2 regions of the Pseudomonas sp. PP3 genome follow, and region 2 is predicted to be linked to the other one. Evidence: riboswitches for the same ligand, from Rfam matches in the RefSeq annotation. Region 2 holds a riboswitch; the other holds the start of a gene.

Region 1 (7,998 bases), 1.6 Mb from region 2:
CGCCTGCGTACTGCGCAGGCGGTTTTCTTTTCTGCGTCCCAGCAGAAAAAAGCCGCAGCCAGATCAGGATGCTCTGCTTATGTCGACGTCGGCCCGCCTCGCAATCATGTTCTTCGCAGCGCTGCTCAGCGCTTGCGCCAGCCGCACACCGCCACCCGCGCCGGTGGTCAGGGCACCCATCGTTTTCGGTCCTTCCCAATCGTTCTCACCTGAAGCGGAAGACGTGCTGTTTCGCGCGTTGGGCCTGGTGGGCACGCCTTATCGCTGGGGTGGCAATACGCCGGATTCGGGTTTTGATTGCAGTGGCTTGATTGGCTATGTGTACCGCGATGTCACCGGGATTTCCTTGCCGCGCACCACGCGCGAGATGATCACCATGCAGGCGGCGAATGTCGGCAAGGAAGGCTTGCAGACCGGTGACCTTATCTTCTTCGCCACCAACGGCGGCTCCCAGGTCAGCCATGCCGGGATTTACGTCGGCGAAGGGCGATTCGTCCATGCGCCAGCCACCGGTGGCACGGTAAAGCTCGACAGCCTGTCCAAAGCGTATTGGCAGAAAGCCTACCTGAGTGCCAAGCGCGTCCTGCAGCCGGAGCATTTGGCGCGCAATCCCTGATCTTCGGAGGTTGTCGTCATGACTGCTCGCACACTCAACCTCGACGATTCGCTGTATCAATACCTTCTGGACGTATCCCTGCGCGAGACGCCGCTGCTCAAGCGCTTGCGCGACGAAACCCAGGCATTGCCGATGGCGCGCTGGCAGGTAGCGCCCGAGCAAGGGCAGTTTCTCGCGTTGTTGGTGAAGCTCATCGGTGCGCGGCGATTGCTGGAGATCGGCACCTTTACCGGTTACAGCGCCCTGTGCATGGCGGCGGCATTGCCGGATGAAGGCTCGCTAATCTGCTGCGACATGCCGGGTGACTACAACGCCATCGCTCGTCGCTACTGGGAAGAAGCCGGATTGAGCACGCGCATTGATCTGCGCCTGGCGCCTGCGCTGGAAACGCTCGGCACGCTGCATCAGCCTGGCGAATTCGATCTGATTTTCATCGATGCCGACAAGGCCAACTACCCGGCCTATCTGGAGCACGCGCTGCGGTTGCTGCGGGTCGGTGGGCTGGCGGTGTTTGATAACACCCTGTGGAGCGGTCGGGTGCTGGAAAGCAATCCGCAGAGCGCAGACACCCGCGCGATCCAGGCGCTCAATCGAGCGTTGAAGGATGACGCGCGGGTAGATCTGTCGTTGTTGCCGCTGGGGGATGGGCTAACGCTCTGTCGTAAACGCTAACGATCGCAGCCGCTTATCGAGTCGCGGACACCCGCCATACCTTGTTTCCCACATCATCGGCCACCAGCAAGCCACCCTGCTGATCGATCACGACACCTACCGGCCGGCCCATGGCTTTTTCTTCGTCGTTGAGAAAACCGGTGAGCACATCAATCGGTTGTCCCGTCGGCTTGCCTGCGCTAAATGGCACAAAAATCACTTTGTAACCGCTGTGCGGTTTGCGGTTCCATGAGCCGTGCTGGCCGATAAAGGCGCCTTCCTTGAATTGCGCCGGCAATGTGTTGCCTTCGGCGAACGTCAGGCCCAGCGACGCGGTGTGCGGGCCGACCGCGTAGTCCGGCGCGATCGCCTTGGCCACCAGATTCGGGTTTTGCGGTTCGACGCGTACGTCGACGTGCTGGCCGTAATAGCTGAACGGCCAGCCGTAAAACCCACCGTCCTTCACGGAGGTGATGTAATCGGGCACCAGATCGCTGCCGATTTCATCCCGCTCGTTGACCGCCGTCCACAGTGCGCCGCTTTGCGGCTCCCACGCCATGCCGTTCGGATTGCGCAGGCCGGAGGCAAAGATCCGGTGATTACCGGTGGCGCGATCCACTTCCCAGATCGCCGCACGTCCTTGCTCCTGATCCATGCCGTTCTCGCCGACATTGCTGTTCGAGCCTACCGTGACGTACAGCTTGCTGCCGTCCTGGCTGGCAATCACATTTTTGGTCCAGTGGTGATTCAGTGTCCCGCCCGGTAAGTCGACGACTTTGATCGGTTGCGACTTGATGGCTGTGTCGCCGGTTTCGTAGTGGAAGCGCAGCAGGCGATCCGTGTCGGCCACGTACAGGTCGTTGCCCACCAGCGTCATGCCGAAGGGCGAGTTCAGGTTTTCCAGGAACACCGTGCGGGTCTCAGCGATGCCGTCGTGATTGCTGTCGCGCAGCAGTGTGATGCGGTTCGGGCTCGGTACGCCTGCTCCGGCGCGGCCCATGACTTTCTTGGTAATCCAGCCCTTGATGCCTTTGTTGTCATCGGGCTTGGGCGGGGCGTTGGTTTCGGCGACCAGGACGTCGCCATTGGGCAACACGTACAGCCAGCGTGGGTGATCGAGATTATCGGCAAATGCGCCGACTTGAGTGCCGCTGGCCGCCACGGGTTTTGCACCGTCCGGCCAGCCGATGGCCGGGGCGATGTTCATCGTCGGGAATAGCGTTTTGTTGGGTTCGGGCAACTTGGGTGACGGACCGGTGCCGTCGGAGACTTGCAGGCTGGAGGTTTCGCCGCAAGCGACGAGCCCTCCGGCGAGAGCGACAACGAATACGAGCTCGGATGTGCGCATTGCGGATCTTCCCTGTGGATGCCTTGATTTAATCATAGAGAAGCCTGGCCGCTGGTTGGTTCAACCCTTAAGCCGCGAGCCTGCTTCAGCAGCACGGCCATGCCGGGATGGTAACGGCCTGCCTGGTGATTGATCGGCGGCGGTTATTCATCTGTGCGCCCTGTCTTCAATTGACGCTCCACCCCCAACCCTCTAACCTTCGCGGCTTGTTTCAGGTGCTCTGTGGCTTGGGTCGACAGAGTGAAACAGGGAAGTCGGTGAGCGAGCGTTTCAGAAGTGAAGAGCCGCAATCCCGACGCTGCCCCCGCAACGGTAAATGAGTGAAAGATTGCGCCTTGGCCACTGTGTCGACAGACATGGGAAGGCGCGCAGTCTGGCGCAAGCCGCTCATGAGTCCGGAGACCGGCCTGATCCATCCAAGCGGCATCACGGTGGGCGATGCCAGGCTTCTTGCCGTCTATTCTTGTGCCTGCCCGCCGTTATTCCAGCCTCAACGGAGAGCTCCCCCATGACTGATACCCCTGATCGTGACGAACGTCATCTGGCGCGCATGCTGCGCAAAAAAGCCGTGATCGACGAGCGCATTGCCAACTCGCCGAACGAGTGCGGCCTGCTGCTGGTGCTGACCGGCAACGGCAAAGGCAAGAGCAGCTCGGCTCTCGGCATGCTCGCGCGATCCATGGGCCATGGCATGCGGTGCGGCGTGGTGCAATTCATCAAAGGGCGTAACAGCACCGGCGAAGAATTGTTTTTCCGACGTTTCCCCGAGCAGGTGCGTTTTCATGTGATGGGCGAGGGTTTCACCTGGGAAACCCAGGATCGTCAGCGTGATATCGCCGCCGCCGAAGCGGCCTGGGCCGTGTCGCAGGAACTGCTGCGTGATCCGTCCATCGGCCTGGTGGTGCTGGACGAATTGAACATCGCCCTCAAGCACGGTTATCTCGATCTGGATCAGGTGCTCAGCGATTTGCAGGCGCGTCCGCCGATGCAACACGTGGTGGTCACCGGTCGCGGCGCCAAGCCGGAAATGATCGAGCTGGCTGACACCGTCACCGAGATGGGCATGATCAAGCACGCCTTCCAGGCCGGAATCAAAGCGCAAAAAGGCGTGGAACTGTGAGCCGCACTGTATGAGTAGCGCTCGCCAATGCCCGGCAGTATTGATTGCCGCGCCGGCCTCCGGTCAGGGCAAGACCACTGTCACCGCCGCACTGGCCCGTTTGCATCGCAATCAGGGGCGCAAGGTGCGCGTGTTCAAATGCGGCCCGGACTTTCTCGACCCGATGATTCTCGAGCGCGCCAGCAGTGCGCCGGTTTATCAATTGGATATGTGGATGGTCGGCGAGCAGGAAAGTCGTCGCCTGTTATGGGAAGCCGCCGCTGAGGCCGATCTGATTCTGATCGAAGGCGTGATGGGGCTGTTTGACGGCACGCCGTCGAGTGCCGATCTGGCACGCCATTTCGGTGTGCCGGTGCTCGCTGTCATCGACGGCACCGCCATGGCCCAGACTTTTGGTGCACTGGCCCTCGGGCTGGCGCGTTATCAGCCGGACTTGCCGTTTGCCGGTGTCCTGGCCAATCGCGTCGGCACCCTGCGTCACGCGCAATTGCTTGAGGGCAGCCTGACCGAAGGCCTGCGTTGGTATGGCGCCTTGTCCCGGGAAACCGGAATCGAGTTGCCGAGCCGCCACCTGGGGCTGGTACAGGCCAGCGAGTTGAACGACCTCGATGTGCGCCTTGATGCGGCGGCTGATGCCTTGGCCAGCAGTTGCGAAGTCGCGTTGCCGCCAGCGGTGCAATTTGCCGCTCCCGATGTGATTGCAGCCGAGCCGTTGCTGGCCGGTGTGCGCATTGCCGTGGCCCGTGATGAAGCGTTTGCCTTCACTTATGGCGCCAGTCTCGATGTGTTGCGGGCGATGGGCGCTGAGTTGCGGTTTTTCTCGCCGATCCGTGACGCGCAATTACCCGAGGCCGACAGCTTGTATCTGCCGGGCGGTTATCCGGAGTTGCATCATGTGGCGCTGGCGCAAAACACCTCGATGCTGAACGCCATCCGTGCGCACCATGCCGCGGGTAAGCCGTTGCTGGCCGAATGTGGCGGCATGCTTTATTTGCTCGATTCGTTGACTGATGTCGAAGGCACCCGCGCCGAGCTGGTCGGTTTGCTGAGCGGTGACGCGGTGATGCAAAAGCGCCTGGCCGCGTTGGCCTTGCAGGCGGTTGAGCTGCCGGAAGGCTCGCTGCGCGGGCATACCTATCATCACTCGCTGACGACCACCGAACTGACGCCGATTGCCCGGGGCTTGAGTCCTAATGGCGGACGTGGGGCGGAAGCGGTTTATCGTGAGGGGCGGATGACGGCCTCTTATGTGCATTTTTATTTTCCGTCGAATCCACAGGCGATCGCCGCGCTTTTCGCACCCGACCTTGAAGCCGCCATCGCTGGTAAGCCAGCTCCTACAGTGAGCAGTGTGATACCTGAAGAAATGCAATTCCTTGTGGGCGCTGGCTTGCCAGCGAAGAGGCCATGACTGACAACGCCTTTTCCGATGCCGAACGCGAAGCGGTTTATCGCGCTATCGCCGAACGACGCGACATGCGCCACTTCAGCGGGGGCACGGTCGAGCCCGAGTTGCTTCGGCGTTTACTCGAAGCCGCGCATCAGGCGCCCAGCGTTGGCCTGATGCAGCCCTGGCGTTTCATCCGCATCAGCGATCGCGATTTACGCGGCAAGATCCAGGCGCTGGTGGAAGACGAGCGCATCCGCACCGCCGAAGCCCTCGGCGAGCGCACCGACGAATTCATGCAGCTCAAGGTCGAAGGCATCAACGACTGTGCCGAGGTGCTGGTGGCTGCACTGATGGAGGATCGCGAGCGGCATATCTTCGGGCGTCGTACGTTGCCGGAAATGGACTTGGCGTCGTTGTCCTGCGCGATCCAGAACCTCTGGCTGGCGTCCCGTGCCGAAGGATTGGGCATGGGCTGGGTTTCATTGTTCGAACCGCAAGCGCTCGCGGACCTGTTGGGCTTGCCCGCGGGTGCCAAGCCATTGGCGATCCTGTGCCTGGGGCCGGTCAAGGCATTCTATCCGGCGCCGATGCTGGTGCTCGAAGGCTGGGCGCAGGCGCGTCCGCTGAGTGAAATGTTGTATGAAAATTATTGGGGAGTGAGTCAATGAGTGTGGCGTTGTTGAGTGTCGCCGCGGTTGCGCTGGATGCGCTGCTGGGCGAACCCAAACGCTGGCATCCGCTGGTGGCGTTCGGCCGTTTTGCCGAGCGCATCGAGCAACGTTTCAACGGCGGTGGCCGTGGCTGGCGCAGTCATGGTGTCACTGCATGGGTGATCGCCGTGTTGCCGCTGACATTGTTGGCCACGGCATTTTCCTGGGCGCCTTATGTCGGCTGGATCGTCGAGATTCTCGCGCTGTATTGCGCCCTCGGCATGCGCAGCCTCGGTGAACACGTCGAGCCTGTGGCGAAAGCCCTGCGCAGCAATGATCTTGAAGAAGCACGCAAACGCGTGAGCTATCTGGTCAGCCGTAAAACCAGTGAGCTGGATGAAACCGAAGTCGCCCGTGCCGCCACCGAATCGGTGCTGGAGAACGGCAGCGACGCGGTGTTCGCCGCCTTGTTCTGGTTTGCCGTGGCCGGTGCGCCGGGCGTGGTGCTCTATCGGTTGAGCAATACGCTGGATGCGATGTGGGGCTATCGCAACGAACGCTTCGAGCGTTTCGGCTGGGCAGCGGCGAAGATCGATGACGTGCTCAATTACATGCCTGCGCGCCTGGTGGCATTGACCTACGCGCTGCTGGGTAAAACCCGCTTGGCCTTGAAATGCTGGCGTACCCAGGGCCCGACCTGGGACAGTCCGAATGCCGGTCCGGTGATGGCGGCGGGGGCGGGTGCGCTGGGCGTCGAATTGGGCGGGCCGGCGATTTATCACGGCGAACTGCACGAGCGTCCGCAACTGGGCGAAGGCGTGCCGGCGGATGCCGACGCCATCGACCGAGGCTGGCAATTGGTCCAGCGCGGGGTATGGTTATGGCTGCTGATTCTCTGCGTGGGGGCTGAATTTTATGCTTGAACACGGTGGCCGGTTGCGCAAGGCGGCGTTCGAATACGGCATCGAGGAAGCCGATTGGCTCGATCTGTCCAGCGGCCTCGCGCCCTGGCCTTTTCCTGTCCCTGAAATACCGTTGCGGGCGTGGGCACGGTTGCCGGAAACCGACGACGGTCTGGAACAGGCCGCTTGCGATTATTACGGTACCTTGCAGGCATTGCCGGTGGCCGGTTCGCAAATGGCCATCCAGTTGCTGCCGCGTTTGCGTCGGGCCGGCAAAGTCGGCGTGCTGTCGCCGTGTTACGCCGAACATGCCGAGGCCTGGCGGCGTAACGGTTACATCGTGCGTGAAGTGCTGGAGCAGGAAGTCGATTTCTTCGTCGACAGCCTCGACATACTGGTGGTGGTCAACCCGAACAATCCCACGGGTCTGAGCCTGACACCCGGCCGATTGCTGGACTGGCACGCGCGTCTGGCGCAGCGCGGTGGTTGGCTGGTGGTGGACGAAGCGTTCATGGACAACACGCCACACTTGAGCCTTGCGCCATTCGCCCATCAAGTCGGTTTGATCGTGCTGCGGTCGTTCGGCAAGTTTTTTGGCTTGGCCGGCGTGCGTCTGGGGTTTGTGCTGGCCGAGCGCAAGTTGCTCAAATTGCTCGCCGAGCAAGTGGGGCCGTGGGCCGTGAGTGGCCCGACCCGGGTGTTGGGCCAGGCGTGCCTGCGCGACACCGAAGGCCAAACGCAACAACGCATACGCGCCGAAGAGGCCAGTGAGCGGTTGGCGGCGCTGCTCGAACACCACGGCTTCAAACCACAGGGTGGCTGCGCGCTGTTTCAGTGGCTGATCACTGATCGCGCCGAGGAACTCCACGAGTTCATGGCCCGGCGCGGCATTCTGCTGCGCCTGTTCATACATAACAGCAGCCTGCGTTTCGGCTTGCCGGGCGATGAAGCCGATTGGGCGCGTCTCGACGCCGCATTCAATGCGTTAACCAAGGAACACCCATGATCACGTTGATGGTACAGGGCACCACCTCCGATGCCGGTAAAAGTACCCTGGTGACGGCGCTGTGCCGTTGGGTCACGCGTCAGGGGGTGAGCGTGGTGCCGTTCAAGCCGCAGAACATGGCGCTCAACAGTGCGGTGACGGCCGACGGTGGCGAAATCGGTCGCGCGCAAGCCGTGCAGGCTCAGGCGGCGTTCCTCGAGCCTCATACCGACATGAACCCGGTGCTGCTCAAGCCCAACAGCGATACGGGCGCTCAGGTGATCATCCATGGCCGTGCGGTCACGACGATGAATGCCGTGGCTTATCACGACTACA
Region 2 (7,998 bases):
CAGTGCCTTCATCGGAACCGCCATACGCGTAACCGCCCCAGTTCAGATAAACCTCGGCCAGATCCTCGCGGCTCTGCCACAGCCGGCCGTCGATAGCGCCCTGCACGCCTGCACCATACGCGCCGGGTTTGGCCCCGAAAATCCGCCACCCGGCCTGACGCCGGGCCGCTTCTGCATCCAGCCCGGATTGCAGCAGCGCTTCACGCTCGGCGCGAACCTTGGCCGCCAACGGGTTGAGATCGGCCGGTTCGTCCAGCGCGGCGACCGCTTGCACGGCCGCGTCGAACAGGCGAATCAGATTGGCGAAGGCATCGCGGAAAAAACCGGACACGCGCAAGGTCACGTCCACTCGCGGACGGTCGAGCAAACTCAGTGGCAGGATTTCAAAATCGTCGACGCGCTGACTGCCGGTGGCCCACACCGGGCGCACGCCCATCAGCGCCATGGCCTGAGCGATATCGTCGCCACCGGTGCGCATGGTCGCAGTGCCCCAAACGGACAGGCCGAGCTGACGCAGATGATCGCCGTGGTCTTGCAGATGGCGTTCCAGAATCAGGTTGGCTGACTGGAAACCGATGCGCCAGGCGGTGGTGGTCGGCAGGTTGCGCACGTCCACCGAATAGAAGTTGCGGCCGGTGGGCAGCACGTCCAGGCGTCCACGGCTGGGTGCGCCGCTGGGGCCGGCCGGGACGAAACGGCCGCCGAGGGCGTCGAGCAGACCGCACATTTCGGCGGGACCGCAGGCGTCCAGTCGCGGCGCGACGACTTCGCGCAAGTTGTCGAGAATGGCGCTCACTTCAGACCAGTTCGCCTCCTGTGGGAGCGAGCCTGTTCGCGAAAGCGCTGTGTCAGTTGATATTTTTCCATCGCGAGCAGGCTCGCTCCCACAGGGGCCTTCCAACACTCGCGAGATCAGTTGCGTGGCAAACAGTTCGAGGCGTTCGCGGGTATCGCCGGTGGTGCGCCAAGGGTCATCGCTGATTGACAACAAGGCCTCCGGCCGCGCCCCGGTCCACGGCTCGGCCAGCGCACAATCGAGCGGATCGAAGCCCGGCGCGAACGCTTTGGCCAGCGCCCGCAGCAAACTCGATTGCGCGCCACGCCCATCACCCCGGGGAATGCGCAACAACGCAAGCAAGGTGTCGATGCGCAAACGCCCCACCGGTGACTCGCCAAACACATGCAAGCCATCGCGGATCTGCGATTCCTTCAGGTCACACAGGTAGGTGTCCAGACGCGGCAACCAGATCGCCGCGTCTGCGTCACTGTCGAGCTTTTCGTCCAGTTGCAGTTCGCGGTCGATGTGGGTCTCGCGCACCAGTTGCAGTATGTCGCGCTGCAACTCCCGGGCGCGGCGTGGATCGAGCAATTGCGCTTCGTAATATTCGTCGGCGAGCAATTCGAGATTGCGCAGCGGACCGTAGGTTTCAGCGCGGGTCAGCGGCGGCATCAAGTGATCGATGATCACCGCCTGAGTCCGCCGCTTGGCCTGGGCGCCCTCACCCGGATCGTTGACGATGAACGGATAAATGTTCGGCAACGGTCCGAGCAATGCATCCGGCCAGCAGTTTTCCGAGAGGCCGACGCCTTTGCCCGGCAGCCATTCGAGGTTGCCGTGCTTGCCGACGTGGATCAGCGCGTGGGCGCCATAGGTGTTGCGCAGCCAGAAGTAGAACGCCAGATAGCCGTGGGGCGGCACCAGGTCCGGGTCGTGATACACCGCGCTCGGGTCCACTTGATAACCGCGCGCCGGTTGAATGCCGACAAAGGTCAGGCCGAAACGCAACCCGGCGATCATCATCCGGCCGCTGCGGCACATCGGATCGTTTTCCGGCGTGCCCCAACGCTCCATCACTGCGGCGCGATTGGCTTGGGGCAGCGCGTTGAACATCGTCAGGTATTCATCCATGCCCAGGCTTTGCTGGCAAGGACGCTGGTCGAGGGTGTCCAGATCATTGCTGACGCCGCCGAGCAGTTGCTGGATCAACGCGGTGCCACTGTCCGGCAGTTCGGCGGGGAGCGGATAGCCTTCGGTGTGCAGCGCGCGGAGAATGTTCAGCGCCGCCGCTGGCGTGTCCAGGCCCACGCCGTTGCCGATGCGGCCGTCGCGGGTCGGGTAATTGGCGAGGATCAGCGCCACGCGCTTTTGCGCATTGGGCAGGCGCGCCAGATCGATCCAGCGCCGCGCCAGTTCGGCGACAAAGTCCATGCGCTCGGGTTGCGGCCGGTAGCACACCACATCCGATTGACTGCGCTCACTGCGCCACGCCAGATCCTTGAAACTGATCGGCCGGCTGATGATCCGCCCGTCCAGTTCCGGCAAGGCAATGTGCATTGCCAGATCCCGCGGGCCGAGGCCTTGATCGCTGGCGCGCCAGCCCGGTTCGTTGTCCTGGGCGCAAATGGCCTGAATCACCGGGATGTTGCGGCGAAACGGACGCAAATGCGGCGCTTCGGGGCTCGATTGGGCAAAACCGGTGGTATTAAGGATCACTCCGGCTTCTGCTTCATCCAGCCAATCCTCGACTGCCGCCAGACAGCCGGGCTCTTTCAAACTGGCCAGGGCAATCGGCAACGGATTCAACCCCGCTGCCTGCAACCGCTGGCAAAAAACATCGATGAAACCAGTATTCGCCGCTTGCAAATGCGAGCGGTAAAACAGCACCGCCGCCACCGGTTGACCGGCCTGCCAATCGGCCTGCCAGTCGCTCAATGCGGGGGTGTGTTTTTGCGGATGGTAAATCGCCGTGCGCGGCAATGCTTGCGGCTCGTCCCAGGCGTAATCCCGCGCCAGCCAACGGTTGGCCAGGCAGCGGAAGAAGTCCAGCGCGTTGCCCATGCCGCCCTGGCGCAGAAACTGCCAAAGTCGGTCTCGATCTTCGGCATCGACAGTGCTCAGGTCACTGAGCTCCGGGTCCGGGCGATCATCCCCCGGCACCAGAATCAACTGCACACCACGCTGCGACAACTCCACCAGCCGCTCGACGCCGTAACGCCAATAGGCAATGCCGCCGTGCAGCGAGATCAGAATGACCTTGGCGTGGCGCAAGACTTCATCGACATACAGATCAACCGACGCATGGTTCTGCACCTGCATCGGGTTGGCCAGGCGCACGCTCGGGTAATCGTCGGGCAACTGCTGCGCCGCTTCGGCGAGCAGCGCCAGACTGGAATCGCCGCTGCACAGGATCACCAGCTCGGCGGGGGTTTGTCCAAGGTCGGCAATGTTGTCATCCGACACGAAACCGCCGGGCTGGGTCCTGAGCAGGTGCATGGCTTATACGCTGAGCGCGGCGCGCAATTGCGCTTCGAGCAAGGCGGCATCCAGCGCCTGGCCGATCAGCACCAGACGCGTGGTGCGAGCTTCTTCAGCGCCCCACTGACGGTCGAAGTGCTTGTCGAAACGCGTGCCCACGCCCTGGATCAGCAAGCGCATCGGTTTGTTCGGGATCGCGGCGAAGCCTTTGACGCGCAGGATGCCGTGCTGGACCACCAGTTGCGTCAGCGCGTCCATCAGCAGGCTTTCATCGGATGCCGGCAATTCGATGGAGATGGAGTCGAAAGCGTCGTGATCGTGGTCGTCATGATCGTCATCATCGTGATGGTGATCGTGGTGACTGTGACGGCTATCGATGTGCTCTTCGGAACCGGCGCCGAGGCCGATCAGCACGTCCAGCGGCAGGCGACCGCTGCTGGCTTCGATGACTTTTACCGCGGGCGGCAGCTCTTCGGCAACTTCCAGGCGTACGCGGGCCAGGTCTTCCGGGCTGATCAGGTCGGCCTTGTTGAGGATCACCAGGTCGGCGCTGGACAGTTGGTCAGCGAACAGTTCGTGCAGTGGCGATTCGTGATCCAGGTTCGGGTCGAGTTTGCGCTGGGCGTCGACCTGATCCGGGAATGCGGCGAAGGTGCCAGCCGCCACGGCCGGGCTGTCGACCACGGTGATGACCGCATCGACGGTGCAGGCACTGCGGATTTCCGGCCACTGGAAGGCTTGCACCAGTGGTTTTGGCAGTGCCAGGCCCGAGGTTTCGATCAAGATGTGATCGAGGTCGCCGCGACGGGCGACCAGTTCGCGCATCACCGGGAAGAACTCTTCCTGAACGGTGCAGCACAGGCAGCCGTTGGCCAGTTCGTACACACGACCGCTGGCTTCTTCTTCGGTGCAACCGATGGAACACTGCTTGAGGATTTCGCCGTCGATGCCCAGTTCGCCGAACTCGTTGACGATCACCGCGATGCGGCGCCCCTGAGCGTTGTCGAGCATGTGCCGCAGCAACGTGGTTTTGCCCGAGCCGAGGAAGCCGGTAACGATGGTGACAGGGAGTTTGGCCAGTGTTTTCATCGGATGCCCTTTGGCAAGGTGGCGGGCATACGGGACGAGAACCGGCAACGCACATGCGCGCCGGAAGCGTTCGCCACCGGATCACCCCGCCCGGTTGTAGTGAGAATCTGTATCGAGGCAGGTCTCCTGGCTGACGGTGTGCCAGTCGCTTGACTGGCGTTTACTGCGCCTTCCCGCGGGCTCAAGGGTTGAGCGTGCAGTGGCGTGGCAGCGAACATCACCGTTCACAGTTGCGGGGGCAGCCGCGGCATTGACCGCGTTCCCTTCTTAGCTTCGACAGATGCCGAAGAACCTCGAAAGCGCAAGGCTACGCATGGTATTGGGGCGGGTCAATGTCCGCCGTGCATCACGGTCGTCTGTGGCGAGGGAGCTTGCTCCCGCTCGGCGGCGAAGCCGTCGTAATACCTGCTGACGAGGTATTCCAGAAAGAATGCCGGGGGTCGCTTCGCAACCCGGCGGGCGCAAGCTCCCTCGCCACAGGGGATGTGGTACCTCAAACGAGAACCCTTGCCAATTGACGCCCAGCCCTCGCCCATGCTCTCCTACGCATCTTGTTACGGGTGCCCTTCACAGGGTGAAACGGGAAACCGGTGAATCATGTGCTTTACTCAAGGCCATGTCAGTCCGGTGCTGCCCCCGCAACGGTAAGCGAGCGAAGCGTCAGATCCACTGTGCCCATCCGGCATGGGAAGGTGACGTTTGCAGGTCAAGGCGAAAGCCTGTGCCCCTCGTGAGCCCGGAGACCGGCCCGCAACACAAAGTGAAAACACAATCACTGAATGACAAACCCGCGGTGGGCGGGCGCTGTTCGAATCCCTGCGCGCCCGTTCGTGTGCAGGATCTTGCATGCGCTTTAGATTCCCCGCTGACAGACCAGAGGGAAACGCCATGTCGACCATCAGCAGCACCGGCCACAGCAGCTCCGCCAGCGCCACCACCACCCTGACTCAACGCCTGACCGCCGCCGTTTTTGCGTCGATCCTCGGCGCGTGCCTGGTGTACTTCGCCGGTTTCTCGCACATCGAAGCGGTGCACAACGCCGCCCACGATACCCGTCACAGCGCCGCGTTCCCGTGCCATTGAGACCCGCCGAGATGATCAAGCGTATTGCGCAAACCGCAGGTTTCACCGGGCTGCTCGCCGCCCTGCTGCTCACCCTGCTGCAAAGCTTCTGGGTTTCCCCGCTGATTTTGCAGGCCGAGACTTACGAGAAATCCGAACCGGCCGCTGTTGAAGTCCACGAACACGCACACAGCGAAGGCGCCGTCGCCGCTCACACCCACGATGGCGAAGCCTGGGAGCCGGAAGACGGCTGGCAGCGCGTGCTGTCGACCACCGGCGGCAACCTGGTGGTGGCCGTCGGTTTCGCCCTGATGCTGGCCGGCCTGTACACCTTGCGTGCGCCGACCAAAACGTCCCAGGGTTTGCTCTGGGGTCTGGCCGGCTACGCAACCTTCGTGCTCGCGCCGACACTCGGCCTGCCGCCTGAGTTGCCAGGCACCGCTGCCGCCGATCTGGCGCAACGGCAGTTCTGGTGGGTCGGTACTGCGGCCTCCACTGCAGTCGGTATCGCGCTGATCGTGTTCAGCCGTCACTGGCTGATGAAAATCCTCGGCGCGGCGATCATTGCCGTTCCCCACGTGATTGGCGCCCCGCAACCGGAAGTGCATTCGATGCTGGCACCCGAAGCACTGGAAACCCGGTTCAAAATCGCTTCGCAGTTGACCAACGTCGCGTTCTGGCTGGCCCTGGGCCTGATCAGCGCCTGGTTGTTCCGCCGCAAAAGCGATGGCCAATACCACGCATGATGGATCCCCGCACAGCGCCGACCCTGGTGGTCGGCCTGGGCTGCCAGCGCGGCTGCCCCGTCAATACGTTGCGGGCGCTGCTGGATCAGGCACTGCAAGCGCATCAAATCGAACTGCATGACATCATGGCCCTGGCCAGCATCGACTTGAAACGCGACGAACCGGCGCTGAGCGAGTTGGCCGCTCAACTGGCGCTACCGCTCATGTATTTCAGCAGTGAACAACTGGCCGCTTATCAGCCACAACTCAGTCACCATTCGCAGATCGCTTTCGAGCGCACCGGATGCTACGGCGTGGCAGAAAGTGCCGCCCTCGCGCTGGCCGAACAATTGACCAATGCACCGGCAAAACTGCTGATCTCGCGACAAAAGTATGCCCAGGCCACTCTGGCATTGGCCTGCCCTGCGTAAAATCCCCGATAATCCACGTATCCGATCATGAGCAATCTTCATCTGAAGCCTTGCCCAGCCCCTTTTTACCCACAGGAATCGACGATGACCGTCTACTTCATTGGCGCAGGTCCCGGCGACCCGGAACTGATCACCGTCAAAGGCCAGCGGCTGATTCGCAGCTGTCCGGTGATTATCTATGCCGGCTCATTGGTGCCTGCTGCGGTGCTTGAAGGCCATCAGGCCGAAACCGTGGTTAACAGCGCCGAATTGCATCTGGAACAGATCATCGAACTGATCAAGACTGCCCACGCCAACGGCCAGGATGTGGCGCGGGTGCACTCGGGAGATCCGAGCCTGTATGGCGCCATCGGTGAGCAGATCCGCCCTCTACGCGAACTCGGCATTCCTTTCGAGATCATCCCCGGCGTGACCGCAACCGCCGCCTGCGCCGCGCTGCTGGGGGCGGAATTGACGTTGCCGGACGTGTCACAGAGCGTAATCCTGACTCGCTACGCCGACAAAACCACGATGCCAAAAGGCGAGGAATTTTCCAGTCTGGCGCAGCACGGGGCGACCATGGCGATTCATTTAGGGGTTAATCATCTGGCGAAGATTGTCGAGGAGCTGCTGCCGCATTATGGCGCCGATTGCCCGATTGCGGTGGTTCATCGCGCGAGCTGGTCGGATCAGGACTGGGTGGTGGGGACGCTTGAGGACATTGCCGGGAAGGTTGAAGAAAAAGGGTTTCGACGCACGGCGTTGATATTGGTAGGTCGAGTATTGGGCAGTGATCAGTTCAGCGAGTCGTCACTGTATCGCGCGGGACATGCGCATCTTTATAGACCCTGAAACACTTGTGGCGAGGGAGCTTGCTCCCGCTGGACCGCAAAGCGGTCCCAACATCAGCCAACGCACTCATCACGGGAAATGCATCGGCTGTATTGTGATGGCTACACCATCAAGCGGGAGCAAGCTCCCTCGCCACAGCGCCGTTTTTTAGGTCGCAGCGAACACCTTAGTAGTAGGCGTTTTCTTTCTGCGTGTGGTCGGTTACGTCACGGACGCCTTTGAGCTCCGGGATGCGCTCGAGCAAGGTACGCTCGATGCCTTCCTTCAAGGTCACGTCTGCCTGGCCGCAGCCCTGGCAACCGCCACCGAACTGCAGAACGGCAATGCCGTCCTCGACCACATCGATCAGGCTGACCTGACCGCCGTGGCTGGCCAGCCCCGGGTTGATCTCGGTTTGCAGGTAGTAGTTGATGCGCTCGTTGACCGGGCTATCAGCGTTGACCATCGGTACTTTGGCGTTTGGCGCCTTGATGGTCAGTTGGCCGCCCATGCGGTCGGTGGCGTAGTCGACAACCGCGTCGTCCAGGAACGCTTCGCTGAACGAATCGATGTAGGCCGTGAAGCTTTTCAGCCCCAAAGCGGTGTCTTCAGGTTTTTCTTCGCC

Evidence for each region. Region 2 has a riboswitch for cobalamin ahead of KHO07_RS14950 (CbtB-domain containing protein). Riboswitches for the same ligand answer to the same signal wherever they lie in the genome.
Region 1: it holds a riboswitch for cobalamin, as region 2 does, so the genes downstream of both, cobO (cob(I)yrinic acid a,c-diamide adenosyltransferase) here and KHO07_RS14950 (CbtB-domain containing protein) in region 2, are expected to answer to the same signal.

What each region holds. Positions count from the first base shown of each region.
Region 1 covers NZ_HG995459.1:1,743,216-1,751,213, forward strand. The annotation lists gene KHO07_RS08120 (C40 family peptidase) at 80-616, shown strand; gene KHO07_RS08125 (class I SAM-dependent methyltransferase) at 635-1,288, shown strand; gene KHO07_RS08130 (sorbosone dehydrogenase family protein) at 1,302-2,615, opposite strand; cobalamin riboswitch at 2,812-3,041, shown strand; gene cobO (cob(I)yrinic acid a,c-diamide adenosyltransferase) at 3,124-3,735, shown strand; gene KHO07_RS08140 (cobyrinate a,c-diamide synthase) at 3,746-5,146, shown strand; gene bluB (5,6-dimethylbenzimidazole synthase) at 5,143-5,793, shown strand; gene cbiB (adenosylcobinamide-phosphate synthase CbiB) at 5,790-6,698, shown strand; gene cobD (threonine-phosphate decarboxylase CobD) at 6,691-7,683, shown strand; gene KHO07_RS08160 (cobyric acid synthase) at 7,680-7,998, shown strand, end outside.
Region 2 covers NZ_HG995459.1:3,295,606-3,303,603, forward strand. The annotation lists gene cobN (cobaltochelatase subunit CobN) at 1-3,274, opposite strand, end outside; gene cobW (cobalamin biosynthesis protein CobW) at 3,278-4,345, opposite strand; cobalamin riboswitch at 4,444-4,656, opposite strand; cobalamin riboswitch at 4,887-5,112, shown strand; gene KHO07_RS14950 (CbtB-domain containing protein) at 5,234-5,428, shown strand; gene KHO07_RS14955 (CbtA family protein) at 5,440-6,153, shown strand; gene KHO07_RS14960 (cobalamin biosynthesis protein) at 6,150-6,563, shown strand; gene cobM (precorrin-4 C(11)-methyltransferase) at 6,648-7,394, shown strand; gene nfuA (Fe-S biogenesis protein NfuA) at 7,561-7,998, opposite strand, start outside.